3 regions of the Kocuria rhizosphaerae genome follow, and region 2 is predicted to be linked to each of the others. Evidence: predicted binding sites of a transcription regulator. Region 2 holds the regulator's gene; each other region holds the start of a gene.

Region 1 (4,733 bases), on a different contig from region 2:
GTGCACTCCGCACCCGTGAGGTGCTCACCCATGCCCAGGACGCGCAGACGGCGGGTGCGGCCGGGATGCTGCTGGCCCCGGTCTCCTATCACCGCCTGACGGAGGACGAGGTCTACGGGCTCTACCGCGATGTCGCCTACGCGGCGTCCGTGCCGGTGATCGTCTACGACAATCCCGGCACCACCGGCTTCACCTTCACCGATGAGCTCTACCGCCGCATCGCTCAGCTGCCGAACATGACCGGGATCAAGATCCCGCCCCCTGCCGCTGAGGTGGGCCACCGGGTCACCGCGCTCCGATCGAATCTCCCCGGCAGCATCTCCGTGGGCATCAGCGGTGATTGGGTGGCCGCCGAGGCACTGCTGGCCGGGGCCGACTGCTGGTACTCCGTGATCGGCGGGGTGTTCCCCGCAACGGCCCAGGCGATCGTGGACGCCGCCTCGGCCGGCCACCGGGAGCACGCCCAGGCGCTGTCCCAGGCCCTGGAGCCGATCTGGGCGCTGTTCCGGCGGTACGGCAGCCTGCGCGTGGTGGCTGCCATCGCCGAAACCATCGGGCGGGTGCACTCGCCCTGCCTGCCCCTGCCGCTGCTCGGGCTGCCCCCACAGGGCCGTGCCGAGCTCGAGGCGGCCCTGCACACCACCGGACTGGCCGGGTGAGGACGTGCACCGCCACAGCCCGCCCACCTCCGGGCCCGTCCCGGCGTCCCGGCTCGAGGCCCCCTCCGCACAGCACCCCCGGACGCAGGGCGCCACCGGCCGGTCCGGCACGGCGGCAACGCCTGCCGCCAGGGGCCTTCCTCGCTACGTCCTCGCGGCGACCCTGGCGCGCACCGCCGACGGGGGCGCGGTGCTGGCCATCGTGCTGCTCGTGACGACCAGCGGGGCACCGGGCTGGCTGGCCGGTCTGCTGGGTGCTGCCATCACCGCCCCGCACCTGCTGGGCCCATTCATCGCCCGCCGTCTGGACACCGCCCAGGACGGGCGCACCGTCATCGCCGGCGCCTGCGTCATCCACGGGGCCACCCTGGCTGCGGCCGTGCTGCTGTACCCGCTCACCTGGCCGATCGTTCCCGGGCTTCTGCTGGTCGCCTCCGGGCTGGTCGGGCCGCTGCTCACCGGGGGCATCAGCAGTCGCCTGCCCGCCATCGCGGGACCGGACCGGCTCGGTCAGCGACGCGCACAAGGCTGGGACGTGGCCACCTACGGCATCGCAGGAACCATCGGCCCCAGCATCGTCGCGGTGGTCTCGGTCCGGGCCGATCCCGTCGCCGCCGCGCTCATGCTCGCCGCTGCCACGTTCGTGGCCGCAGCCTTCGTGCGGCTGCTGCCCTACGCCCCACCGGCCGCCCACCCGAGCGAGGTCCCTTCACCCGGTCGCACACTGAGCATGATGGCGGCCTTCGGCCCACTGCGCCGCACGCTCTACCTGACGATGGTCGTCGCGCTGTCCGTGGCCGCGCTGCCCATCGCGGCGATCGCCTCCACCGACAGACTGCACATCGACCACGCCGCCGCCGGGCTGCTCACCGCCGCCTACGGGCTGGGAGGCCTCGCCGGATCAGCCGGGGTGATGGTGCGCCCCTTCACGGCAGACGCGGACCGACTCATGACCTGGCTCGCGGTGGCCGTGGCCACCGCCCTGATCGGCTCCACCCTGGCCTCCACCTTCGCACTGGCCTTGGCCGCCTACGCGGTGGCCGGCGTCCTCAACTCCTGCTTCTTCGCCGCCACCCTGGCGGCCCGCAGCGAGTACGCCCCCCGCCGAGCCCGCGGCCAGGTGTTCGTGTGGATCGGCGCACTGAAGATCACCGCAGGCTCCGCCGGCACCGCCCTGGCCGGGCTGGTCGTCACCGGCGCCGCACAGCTGCCCCTGGCCCTGGCCGCGACCCTCATCGCCGTCGCCGTAGCAGCCTCGATCATCGACCGTCGCACCGACCGCACCCCAGAAAGACCCTGAGCAAGGAATCCGCCCCCGCACGATCGCGTTCCCGCTGGCCGAGACGCCCCTCATCAACCGTCGCCCCAGGGGTGATCCTGAGCAGAGGACGACGGACATGGTCAGGCACCACTCCGCTTCACATCTGGCCTGGTGCGCGGCCGAACACGGCGCGACAACCGCCCTGTCGACGCAGCGCTGGAGCGAACCCCCGCTCTCTGATCACCTCCGGTCCCCGAGAACTAGGAGCCCTCCCGTGAGTTCCCGCCGTCGTGCATCCACGGGGTGTGGGCGATGGCGGTCAGCAGCCCCTCCGGACTCAGGAGGCGGGCGGTCGTCTGCCCCCAGGGCTCCTCGCCGGCGTCCTTGAGCACCCGGTGCCCCGTGCCGCGCAGCTCCTCCGCCGCCGCGGCGACCGCCTCGGGGGTCTCGACGTCGAACTCGATCCACGCCTGCGGCACCGGCAGGTCCTCCGGCCACCGGCGTGCGCCGAACGTGGACTCCGCGGCCTGCTCGAGGGGCCAGACGGCGAACGCCTTGACCCCGGGGAGCCGCTCGGTGTGGAAGTACCCGGGGTTGAGCTCGTCCAGGGGGATCCCGATGGCCCCGGACCAGAAGTCCACCGATTCGGCGCCGGAGGTGGTGATCGGGCCGAACCCGGACACGAAGGAGATCTTCATGGGTCCATGATCGCCCCGGGACCGGCGGGACACCAGGTGCGGCGTCCCCCGGACGCCCCGTCGCCCGGCGGAGGCTTTGCAATTGACTTAATATTAGAACACGTATTCGAATAGGGGGGTGAGCTTTCCGCACCTGCACGTCGCCACGGCCTTCAGCGCCCACTACGGGGTGAGCCGGCCCGCCGCCCTCGTGGCGGCGGCCGCGGCCGACGGCGCGGACGCGCTCGCCTGCACCGACCGGGACGGGCTCTACGGGGCGGTCAAGCACCTGGGCGCGTGCCGGGAGCACGGCCTCGACCCCGTCCTGGGCGTCGACCTCGCGCTGCTGGACCCCGGGCGGGAGAGGGCCCTCGGCCGCGCGGTGGTGCTCGCCGCCGGCGGCACCGCCGGTGCGGGCTACGCCGCCCTGTGCCGGCTCGTCTCCGCGGCCCACGCCGACGGGGGCCCGACCGGGGTCACCCCGGCCGGGATCGCGGCCCACGCCGTCGGGCCCGGGGGCGGGCAACCGGTGCTGACCGTGCTGCTGGGACCCGCCTCCGACGTCGGGCGGGCGCTCGCGGCCCGCCGCTACCGTGCCGGCCGCTCCGCCCTGGCCCGCTGGCGGGCCCTGCTGCCCGCCGAGGCGCTGGCCGTGGAGGTGGTCTCCCACCTGTCGCCCCCCGGCACCGCGTGCAGCACGTCCCACGCCGCCCGGATGCTGCGGGCCGCCCACGAGGCGGGGCTGACCCCCGTGCTGACCAACGCGGTGCGCTACGCCACCCCCGCCGAGGCCGCGACCGCCGACGTCCTCGACGCGGCCCGCGCCCTCGCGCCGCTCGAGACCCTCGGGACGCCCGGGGCGCCCGGGACGCCCGGGACCGGGCGGGGGGAGGCGGAGCCGCTCCAGCCCAACGGCCAGGGGTGGCTCAAGCCCGCCCGGCAGATGCACGAGCTGGCCACCGAGATCGCCCGCGCCGCCGACCTCGGCGCCGCCGGCGCCGCGGCCCTGCTGGCGGGCACCCGGCGCACGGCCGACCGCTGCCGCCTGGACCCGGCCGCCGACTGCGGCTGGGGGCGGCCCGTGGTCCCCGAGGCCTCCGTGCTGGGCCTGCAGCGGCCCGCACCCGCGGAGCTGCGGGCCCGCTGCGAGGCGGGCCTGGCACGGCGCTACCCCGGCCGCCGCGCCACCCGGCAGGTGCGGGAGCGGCTGGAGCGGGAGCTGGGGGTGATCGAGGGGCTGGGCTTCGCCTCCTACTTCCTCACCGTGGCCGAGGTCTCCGCCATGATCGGGGCGCTGGGCGTCCGCCACGCCGCCCGCGGCTCCGGGGTCTCCTCGCTCGTCAACTACCTGCTCGACGTCTCCCAGGTGGACCCCCTGGAGCACGAGCTGCTCTTCGAGCGGTTCCTCTCTCCCGACCGCTCGACCCTCCCGGACATCGACATCGACGTCGAGTCCGCCCAGCGCCACCGCGTCTACCGGGAAATCTTCGCCCGCTTCGGCCCCGAGCGGGTGAGCCTGATGAGCATGCAGAACGCCTACCGCGCCCGCGGCGCCGTCCGGGACGCGGGGCTCGCGCTCGGCCTCGACCCCGGGACCGTGGACACCGTGGCCAAGCAGCTGTGGCACCTGCCGGCGGCGTCGCTGCGGCAGACCCTGGCCCGTCAGCCGGAGCTGCGGGAGCTCGCCGAGCAGGTGGCCCGGGAGCAGCAGCTGGACCTGCTCGTGGACCTCACCGAGCGCCTGGACCGCCTGCCCCGGCACATCTCCATGCACCCGTGCGGGGTGATCCTGGGGGACCGCACCCTCCTGGACCGCACCGCCGTGCAGGCCAGCGGGATCGGGCTGCCGATGAGCCAGTTCGACAAGCACGACATGGACCCCATGGGCATGCTCAAGCTCGACATCCTCGGGGTGCGCATGCAGTCCGCCCTCGCCCACGCCGTCGACGAGGTGGCCCGGCTGGACCCGGGCCGTCCCCGGCTGGACCTCGAGGCCGTGCCCGTCGACGACGAGGCCACGTTCGAGCTCATCCGCTCGACCCACACCCTGGGCTGCTTCCAGATCGAGTCCCCGGGCCAGCGCGAGCTCATCGGCAAGATGGCGCCCACGAGCTTCGGGGACCTCATCGTGGACAT
Region 2 (4,733 bases):
GGCCCCGTTCGCCCCCGAGAACGCGCCCGGCTTCGGCGCCGAGAGCGCCTGAGGGCGTGGCCGCCGTCGTGGACGCCGCCGTGGACGCTGCCGGGCGGGACGGTGCCCGGGTGCGCCCCGAGACGCTCCCCGGCGCCGCGGAGGCGCTGAACCTGCTGGACACCGCGGTCACCGCGATGGGCGGTCAGGTCCGGGACGGCCAGCGGCTGATGACCGCCAAGGTCGCCGAGGCGCTGGACCGCCGCCGGCACCTGCTCGTCCAGGCCGGGACCGGGACCGGGAAGTCCCTGGCCTATCTCGCCCCGCTCGTCGAGCACGCCCAGCACGCGGACAAGCCGGTGGTCGTGGCCACCGCGACCCTCGCGCTGCAGTCGCAGATCGTGGGCCGGGACGTCCCGCGGCTGCTGGCCGCCCTCGAGGGCGAGCTCGAGCGGGAGGTCGACGTCGCCCTGCTCAAGGGCCGGAGCAACTACGTGTGCCGGCACAAGCTCGAGGGCGGGTACCCGTCCGACGACGAACCCGGGGCGCTGTTCGCGCCGCCGGACGCGGCCCCGCACCCGGGGGCCGCTGCGCCGGAGACCTCCGGGAGCCCCGGCCGGCTCGGCCAGGAGGTCCAGCGCCTGCGCGAGTGGGCGCGCTCCACGGGGACCGGGGACCGGGACGAGGTGCTGCCTGGGGTCGGTGAGCGCGCCTGGCGGCAGGTCTCCGTGACCGCCAAGGAGTGCCTGGGCCGCAGCTGCCCCTTCTTCGAGGACTGCTTCGCGGAGCTCGCGAAGGAACGGGCCGCGGAGGCCGACATCGTGATCACCAACCACGCCCTGCTCGCGATCAACGCCTTCGAGGGGATCACCGTGCTGCCCGAGCACGACGTCGTGGTCATCGACGAGGCCCACGAGCTCCAGGACCGGGTGACCGGGGCCGTCACCGGCCAGCTCTCGGCCGCGATGGTGCGCGCGGCGGCCGCGTCCCTGCGCAAGCACACGAGCGCCGCCCCCGACCCTCTGACCGCCGCGGCCGCGAACCTCGAGGGCGCCCTGGCGGGGGCTCCCGCCGAGCTGCTCCACCGCGGCCTCGACGACGCCCAGGCCGCCGCCGTGGCGCAGGTCCGCGACGCCGCACGCACGGCCATGACCGAGTCCAAGGCGAGTGCGGGAGGCTCCGGCGGGGAGCGGGACGGGGACGCCGGGCGCCAGATGGCCCGTTCCCGGGTCAGCGACGTGCTGGAGCTCGCCGAGCGGGTCCTCGCCGCCCCGGAGCAGCGCGAGGTGCTGTGGATCTCCCGGCAGGGCGGCTGGGAGCCCGGCCGCGGGTACGTGCCCGCGGCGGAGACGGACCCGGCGACCCTGCACGTGGCGCCACTGTCGGTCGCGGGGACCCTCCGGGAGGGCCTGTTCGACGGCCGGACCGTCGTGCTGACCTCGGCGACCCTGGCCGTGGGCTCGTCCTTCGACTCCGCCGCCGGGGCGCTCGGCCTGCGCGGGGAGGGCGCTCCACGCTGGGAGGGCGTCGACGTCGGCAGCCCGTTCGACTACCCGCGCCAGGGCATCCTCTACCTGGCCGAGCACCTCGAGAAGCCGGGCCGCCGGCCCACCGGGGCCCAGCTGGACGAGATGCTCGCGCTGCTCGAGGCCTCACGGGGCGGCGCCCTGGGACTCTTCTCGTCCCGGCGCGCCGCCGAGGAGGCCGCCGAGGCGCTGCGGGAGCGCACCGACCTGCCGATCCTCTGCCAGGGGGACTCCTCCCTCCCCGGGCTCGTCCAGCAGTTCACGGACGAGCCCGCCACGAGCCTGTTCGGGACCATGAGCCTGTGGCAGGGCGTGGACGTGCCCGGGGACTCCTGCCGGCTCGTGATGATCGACCGCATCCCGTTCCCGCGGCCGGACGACCCCCTGGCGACCGCCCGCAGCCGCGCCACGGAGCGTGCCGGGGGCAACGGCTTCATGGCCGTCTCGGCGACGCACGCGGCCGTGCGCCTGGCGCAGGGCACCGGGCGGCTCATCCGCTCGGGCGGGGACCGCGGCGTGGTGGCGATCCTGGACTCCCGGATCGCCACGGCGCGCTACGGCGGGTTCCTGCGCGCTTCGCTGCCGCCCCTGTGGACCACCACGGACCGGGCGACCGTGCTCGGGGCCCTGCAGCGGCTGGCCGGCGCCTGACCCCGGCCCGGCGTCCGGCCGGAGACCGCGTCAGAGGCTGCGCAGCACCGAGACGACCTTGCCCATGACCGTGGCGTGGTCGCCGAGGATCGGCTCGTAGCGGGTGTTCTGCGGGAGCAGCCAGGTGTGGCCGTCGCGCTGGCGGAACGTCTTGACGGTCGCCTCCTCGTCGAGCAGGGCCGCCACGATGTCGCCGTTCTCGGCGGAGCTCTGCCGCCGCACGACGACCCAGTCGCCGTCGCAGATGGCGGCGTCGATCATGGAGTCGCCCCTGACCCGGAGCATGAACAGCTCGCCGTGCCCGACCAGCTGGCGGGGCAGGGCCAGGACGTCCTCGACCGCCTGCTCGGCCGTGATGGGACCGCCGGCCGCGATGTGGCCCACGAGCGGGACCATCGTGACGTCCGAGGACGTCGACAGCTCGGCGACGGGGCCCGGTGCGCCGGCCGCGGGCGCGGCGGCGGCGTCCTGGGCGGGGGCGTCGGAGGTCCCGGCGTCGTGCAGCCGCAGGGGGGTCAGGACCTCCATGGCCCGCGGCCGCTTGGGGTCGCGGCGCAGGTAGCCCAGCTGCTCCAGCCGGGAGAGCTGGTGGGTGACGCTCGAGAGCGAGGCCAGGCCCACGAGGTCGCCGATCTCCCGCATCGACGGCGGGTAGCCGTGCTCGGCGATGGAGCGCTGGATGGCCTCGAGGATCGTCCGCTGGCGCACGGTGAGACCGCGGCCGCTGCTGCGGACGGGCCGCGGACGGGGGTCCTCGGGGGTGGGGCGCTGGGCCATGGGAGCGTCGTCCTTTCCCGTCCGGATGGTGGTGCCGCCGTCGGCGCACACCGGTCCGGTTCCGATGTCGGACCCGGGTGGTTCCATGATTCCCGGAGCGCCAGGGCGCCGGATGGCCCGGAGCGTGCCGGCCGGAGGCCCGGACGTGCTCCCAGCCTAGGCGAGACCCCCGGTGGCTTCAAACACTTGTACGAACGGGTCTCGACATTCTTCGCAGACCCGTGCTAGACATGGAACTCCACGATTCGAACACATCTTCGAACGCCTGCCGGATCACGATCCCGGCCGGGCGACCCGGAGTCCGAGATCGTCCGCCTCGTGCGGGAACGTCAAGGAGGTCAAGTCATGAGTGCCAGCACCACCCTCGGCGCCGTCCGTCCGCACCGTCACCCCGCCGGCCCGCCGCGGGGCCGGCCCGCCCTGCTCCTGCGCCCCGCCGCGGAGGCTCCGGCGCCGCGTGCCCCGCTGACGCTCACCCGACGCGGCCGCCTCGTCCTGCTGGGCCTTCCCGTGCTGGCCGGCTCCGCGGCCCTCGTGGTGCTCGCGGTGGTCTTCCTCGTGCCGTCCACCGCCACGGCCACGAGCGGGCCCGTTCCGGGCGCGGGAACGGAGGTCGTCACCGTGTTCCCGGGTCAGAGCCTGTGGGAGCTGGCGCTGGCGGCCGAGCCGGACCGCGACCCGCGGGACGTCGTGGACGAGATCGTGGAGCTCAACGACCTGCGCACCTCCCGCCTCGTCGCCGGCCAGCAGCTCGAGGTCCCCGCGGTCTGAGCCCGTTCCGCGGCCCCCGGGCGGGGGCCCGGACGCCGGACCCGGGCCCCGGCGCGAACCCCGGGCGGCCGGTGCGAACTCCGGGCGGCCGGTGCGGCGCCGGGACCCGAACTCGGGCACTAAACTGTCCGGGTGACGCAGAACCTGGACCGACTCAACGCCCTCCCGCTCCGCGACGACCTGCGCGGCCGGACGCCGTACGGCGCCCCGCAGCTCGACGTCGCCGTGGCCCTGAACACCAACGAGAACACCCACCCGGTCCCGCAGGACGTGCACGCCGCGATCGTCGAGGAGGTCGCCGCCGCGGCCCGGACCCTCAACCGCTACCCGGACCGGGAGTTCACCGTGCTGCGCGAGGAGCTCGCCGCGTACCTCGGCCACGGACTGACCGCCGAGAACCTGTGGGCGGCCAACGGGTCCAACGAGATCCTGCAGCAGATCCTCCAGGCCTTCGGCGGGCCCGGGCGGAACCTGCTGACCTTCGTCCCCACCTACTCCATGTACCCGTTGCTCGCCGCCGGCACGCACACCGGCTTCGTGGCGGGGGAGCGCGCCGCGGACTTCGGCCTCTCCGCCGAGTCGGCCGCCGAGCAGGTCCGCCGCCACCGCCCCGACGTCGTGTTCCTGTGCTCGCCCAACAACCCCACGGGCACGGCCCTCGGGGCGGACGTCGTCACCGCCGTCTACGAGGCGGGGGAGCCGTTCCGCACGGTCGTGGTCGTGGACGAGGCCTACGCCGAGTTCTCCCACGGCGGCACGTCCACCGCGCTCTCGCTGCTGGAGGGCCGGCCGCGCCTCGTCGTCTCCCGCACCATGAGCAAGGCCTTCGCCCTCGCCGGAGCGCGCCTGGGCTACTTCGCGGCCGCGCCCGAGGTCGCCGACGCGGTGCGGCTCGTGCGCCTGCCGTACCACCTCTCCGCGGTCACCCAGGCGACCGCGCTCGCGGCCCTGCGCCACTCGGCGACCCTGCTGGCCGACGTCGAGGACATCAAACGGCAGCGGGACCGGATCGTGGACGGTCTGTTGCGC
Region 3 (4,733 bases), on a different contig from region 2:
GGCGGGTGCCTGATCGTGGACCACCTGGAGGCGGCCGAGGACCCGACCACCGGCATCCAGGACCGCTACCGGCTCTTCGGCGACATGATCGTGGCCGCCCTGGAGGAGCTCGAGGTCGAGGCCGACGTCGGGGAGATCCCCGGCGAGTACTGCGCCGGGGAGCACAGCGTGCACGGGACCTACCCTGAGTCCTCGGACGCCCCGGGCCGGAGGGTGAAACTGGCCGGGACCGCCCAGCGGGTCGTCGCGGGCGCGTGGTACTTCTCCACGGTGCTGGTCGTCGAGCAGTCCGAGCCCATCCGCTCGGTGCTCACCGACGTCTACGCCGCCCTGGACCTGGACTGGGACCCCGCGACGGCCGGCGCCGTCGACGACCTGCGTCCGGGCACCACCGTGGCCGAGGTCGAGCGGGGGATCCGCAAGGTGTACGGCATGTACTCGGAGTACCTCGGCTACGGGCCGCTCACCGACTGAGGCCCGGTGACAGCCGGGCGGAGCAAGGAGGCAGCAGATGTGCGGACGCTACGTCATCGCCCGGGCCGTGGGCGACCTCGTCGCCGCGACCGGGGCCGTCCCGGACGAGAGCCTCGGCGAGGACGACCAGGACCGGCTCCGGGCCAACTGGAACACCGCGCCCACCACCGACGTGCCGATCGTCCTGGAACGCCTGGTGGGCGGGGACGACGACGGCGAGCTCGTGCGCGAGCTCCACGTCGCCCGCTGGGGACTGGTTCCCGGGTGGGCGAAGGACCCGGCGGTCGGGTCGAAGATGTTCAACGCCCGCTCTGAGACGGTCCTCGAGAAGCCGTCCTTCCGCAAGGCCGTGCGTGCCCGCCGGTGCGCGGTCCCGGCCAACGGCTACTACGAGTGGAAGAAGGAGCCGGGGAAGGGCGGGCGCAAGCAGCCGTTCTACATCCACCCGGAGGACCCGGCGGAGAACATCTGGTTCGCCGGGATCTACGAGTGGTGGAAGGTGCCCGAGGGCACGGAGCTGCGGTCCGCGGCCCTGCGCCCCGGCCGGGACGGCGCGGGGAGCACGTGGTTGCTGTCCTGCTCGATCCTCACCGCGGACTCCCCGGAGCCCTCGGAGGAGCACCCCGTGCTCACCGAGCTGCACGACCTCCACGACCGGATGCCGATCCCGCTGGCCCCCGAGCACGTTGCCGACTGGCTGCGCCCGGGCGAGGACGAGGCCCCGCAGCTCGTGGACATGGTCCGGGCCGAGGCGCACCGGACGGCGGCCCGGTGGGTGCTCGACCCGGTGGACCCCGCGGTCGGCAACGTGCGCAACAACTCCCCGGAGCTCGTGGTGCCGCAGCGGAGCCTGTTCTGAGCGACCCGGCGCGACGGGTCGCCGACTTCGTCCGCCGTTCCGGCGGCGGGGTCGTGGCGACCAACAGCGCGGACGGCTGCCCCGAGTCCGCGTGGGTGAATCTCGCCGCGTTCGGGGACGGCCGGCTGGTCTTCGGCACGAACGAACGCAGCCGCAAGTACGCGAACCTCCTCGCCGACCCGCGGGTCTCCCTGGTGGTCGTCTCCGGGGCGGGCCAGGAGTTCCAGCTCGAGGGGGAGGCGGCCCTGCCCGACGGCGCCGACGCCCGTGCCGCGGAGCAGCTGCTCGAGTCCCGTCACCCGGGTGCCACGGGCAAGCCCAGCACGCGGGTCGTCACGGTGCGCCCGAGGTGGGCACGGTTCGTCGACGTCGCCGCGGAGCCTCCGGTCCGCGAGGAGTTTTCGCTCTGAGCGGGGCCGGACCGGCCGGCCGCGTGGCCGCACCCCGTTCCGTGCCGGGAGGGGGTGCGCTCAGACGTCGTCGGTCTCGGGGGTCCAGCGGTTGAAGTCGAGCGTCAGGTAGAGCGCGAGCGCCGCCGCGTTGTCCTCGGAGATGCGCAGGCAGACCTGGTCGTACCCGTTGTCGAAGAGGGTGCTCATGGCGCAGCGCACGAGCTGCTCGGCCAGGCCCTGGCGGCGGCGGGAGGCCGCGGTGAACAGCTCGAAGATGTACGGGGCGTCGGGGAGGTTGTCGCCGACCCGCCGGGACACGACCAGGGCCGCGGCCACGACCGAGCCGTCGTCGTCGACCACCACGGGGGAGGCCTCCGGCAGGAAGGGCCCGTACTCGTCCGCGAAGACCCCTCGGATCACCTCGCGCGCCTCCTCGAGGCTGGACACCCCTCCCTGCTCGTAGGAGGAGTAGTAGAGCTGGGCGAGGTGATCGGCGTCCTCCGGCCGGGCCGGGCGCAGCGTGACGGAGGGGGTCTTGGTGTTCTCCGTGGTGCGGGCGATCAGCGTGATGGTTCCGGTCATGGAGGCCTCCGTGATGTCGACGCCGGCTGTTCCGGCGGGGCGGACGAGAGGGACAGGGGACACCCGGGGGGTCGCGAGCGGCAAGCCCTCCGTCGTCTCAGCGTATCCATTTCGCAGGCCTTGTCCATGCTCCCCCGCCGCGGGGCGTCGGTGCCCCGCGGCGGGCTCCCGGACCCGGCGCGGCCGTCCCCCGCGGTGGAACAGGTGTTCCCTGGAGCACCGTCAGGGGATTAGTCTGTCGTACACGTGTTCTAGCTTCCAGGGGACAGGGCGACCCGAGGGCCGGGCGCCGGCCGAGGGAGAGAGGAGCCGTCGTGGGTTTTCTGACGGAGAGCGTCGACGTGGCGTGCGACGCCGCCGGGGTGCCGGTGAGCGTGCGCTGGCGGGAGCGGGTGTACCGGGTGGCGCAGGAGCCCGTCCGCTGGTACGAGCGCCGCGCCTGGTGGGCCGAGGACGCGCGTCTGCCGCGGGACCGGGGGATCGGCGCGGTGGACCAGCAGATGTGGCGGGTCCAGGTGCGGCTCAGCGCCCGTTCGGAGCTGCTGACCCTCGAGCTCGTCCACACCCTCGACACCGGGCGCTGGCGGCTGCTCGCGGCGACGAGCTCCACCGGGGTCCAGGTGGAGCGCTGCGCGTAGGGGCGCGCCCGCACGGGCCCCAACTAGGATCGCCGCATAGGATCCACAGCGGAGACCGCCCCCCGGGACCGGGTGGGCCCCGCAGCGCAGAAAGGCGGCACCCGTGAGACTCGGCACCGTGGCCCGTGACGGCGGCACCCAGGCCTTCCGCCAGGAGGCGGGGGAGACCGTCTACCTCCCCGTTCCCGACGTCGGAGCCCTCCTCGCCGGTGGCGACCTCCGGCTGCCGGGGGAGCCGGGCCCCGCCCCTGCCTCCGAGGAGCTCCTGACCCCGGTGCTGCGGCCCGGCAAGATCCTGTGTGCCGGGCTGAACTTCTACGACCACGCGGAGGAGGTCGGCCAGGAGATCCCGCAGCACCCCACGATCTTCGCGAAGTACGCCACCGCGCTCATCGGCCCCATGGATCCCATCGCCATGCCCGAGGAGTCCGAGAAGATCGACTGGGAGGCCGAGCTCACCGCCGTGATCGGCACGGCCGTGCGCCACGCCACGCCCGAGCAGGCCCGGGCCGCGATCGCCGGGTACACGATCATGAACGACATCTCGGTGCGGGACTGGCAGGGCCGGACCTCCGAATGGTTCCAGGGCAAGAACTTCGACCGGACCACCCCCGTGGGACCCGTGGTCGTCACCCCCGACGAGATCGACCCGGAGGCGGGGCTGGCGATCCGCTGCAGCGTCGACGGCGTGCTCCACCAGGACTCCGGCACCGACCGGATGATCTTCTCCGCCGTGCAGCTCGTGGAGTACATCAGCCGGTTCCTGACGCTGGAGCCGGGGGACCTCGTGGCCTGCGGGACGCCCGCCGGCGTGGGCCTGGCCAAGAAGCCCCGCCGGATCTGGCTGCGGGACGGGCAGGAGGTCGTCACGGAGATCGAGGGCATCGGTGAGCTGCGCAACCTCTGCACCCCCGCGGAGGACCTCCTGCCGCGGTCCCGCTGAGCGGCGACGCCCTGCTCTGACCTGTTCCGCTCCGTCCCCACCCGTTCCGCACCGTTCCCGACCCCGACCGGAGGGCCCCATGACGACGATCGGCTTCCACGCCTCCCACGAGCAGATCCCGCCCGAGCGGCTGCTGCGTGACGTCCGGCACGCGGAGCAGGCCGGCTTCCGTGCCGCGATGTGCTCGGACCACCTCGAGCCGTGGTCACCGCGGCAGGGCCACTCCGGCTTCGCCCTGTCCTGGCTGGGCGCGGCCCTGGCCACCACGGACCTGCCGTTCGGTTTCGTGCACGCCCCCGGCCGGCGCTACCACCCCGTGGTCACCGCCCAGGCCACGGCCACCCTCGCCCGCATGTTCCCCGGCCGGGTGTGGACCGCCCTGGGCAGCGGACAGAAGCTCAACGAGCGGCCCGTCAGTCCCGAGTGGCCGCCCAAGGAGCAGCGGCAGCGCTACCTCGAGGCGAGCTTCGACGTCGTCCGCCGCCTGCACGCGGGCGAGGAGGTGACCTGCGCCGAACCGGTCCACGCCGACCGCGCCCGGGTCTGGGACCCGCCGGAGGTCGCCCCGTCCCTGCTCGTGGCCGCGCTGACGCCCACGACCGTCCGCCGCTTCGCCCCCCGGGCCGACGGGTTCATCACCGTCAACCAGCCCCTCGAGGACCTGCGCCGGATGCTCGACTCCTGGCACGAGGGCGGCGGCACCGGCCGGGCCGCCCTGCAGGTGCACCTGAGCTGGGCGCCGTCCGCGGAGCAGGCCCGCGCGATCGCCCACGAGCAGTGGCGCACCAACGTCTTCGACCCCGTCACCATGGCGGAGCTCTCCTCGCCCCACGACTACCAGCGCA

What was found. The regulator LexA, encoded in region 2, represses DNA repair genes until DNA is damaged. The targets are predictions, from matches to a motif close to TCGAACANNTGTTCGA.
Region 1: ACH9EU_RS08170 (DNA polymerase III subunit alpha) is a predicted target of LexA. The motif match lies at 2,713-2,728, and genes of this name have one in related genera.
Region 3: ACH9EU_RS07015 (DUF6504 family protein) is a predicted target of LexA. The motif match lies at 2,546-2,561, and genes of this name have one in related genera.

Annotation. Positions count from the first base shown of each region.
Region 1 is NZ_JBISWL010000069.1:136,613-141,345, reverse strand. Features, by position in the region: gene ACH9EU_RS08185 (dihydrodipicolinate synthase family protein) at 1-659, shown strand, start outside; gene ACH9EU_RS08180 (MFS transporter) at 664-1,959, shown strand; gene ACH9EU_RS08175 (glyoxalase) at 2,181-2,618, opposite strand; gene ACH9EU_RS08170 (DNA polymerase III subunit alpha) at 2,737-4,733, shown strand, end outside.
Region 2 is NZ_JBISWL010000146.1:42,598-47,330, reverse strand. Features, by position in the region: gene hflX (GTPase HflX) at 1-52, shown strand, start outside; gene ACH9EU_RS17530 (helicase C-terminal domain-containing protein) at 81-2,156, shown strand; gene lexA (transcriptional repressor LexA) at 2,187-2,933, opposite strand; gene ACH9EU_RS17520 (LysM peptidoglycan-binding domain-containing protein) at 3,279-3,704, shown strand; gene ACH9EU_RS17515 (histidinol-phosphate transaminase) at 3,837-4,733, shown strand, end outside.
Region 3 is NZ_JBISWL010000062.1:7,452-12,184, forward strand. Features, by position in the region: gene ACH9EU_RS06995 (lipoyl protein ligase domain-containing protein) at 1-474, shown strand, start outside; gene ACH9EU_RS07000 (SOS response-associated peptidase family protein) at 512-1,333, shown strand; gene ACH9EU_RS07005 (pyridoxamine 5'-phosphate oxidase family protein) at 1,330-1,743, shown strand; gene ACH9EU_RS07010 (GNAT family N-acetyltransferase) at 1,804-2,307, opposite strand; gene ACH9EU_RS07015 (DUF6504 family protein) at 2,622-2,945, shown strand; gene ACH9EU_RS07020 (fumarylacetoacetate hydrolase family protein) at 3,049-3,888, shown strand; gene ACH9EU_RS07025 (TIGR03885 family FMN-dependent LLM class oxidoreductase) at 3,968-4,733, shown strand, end outside.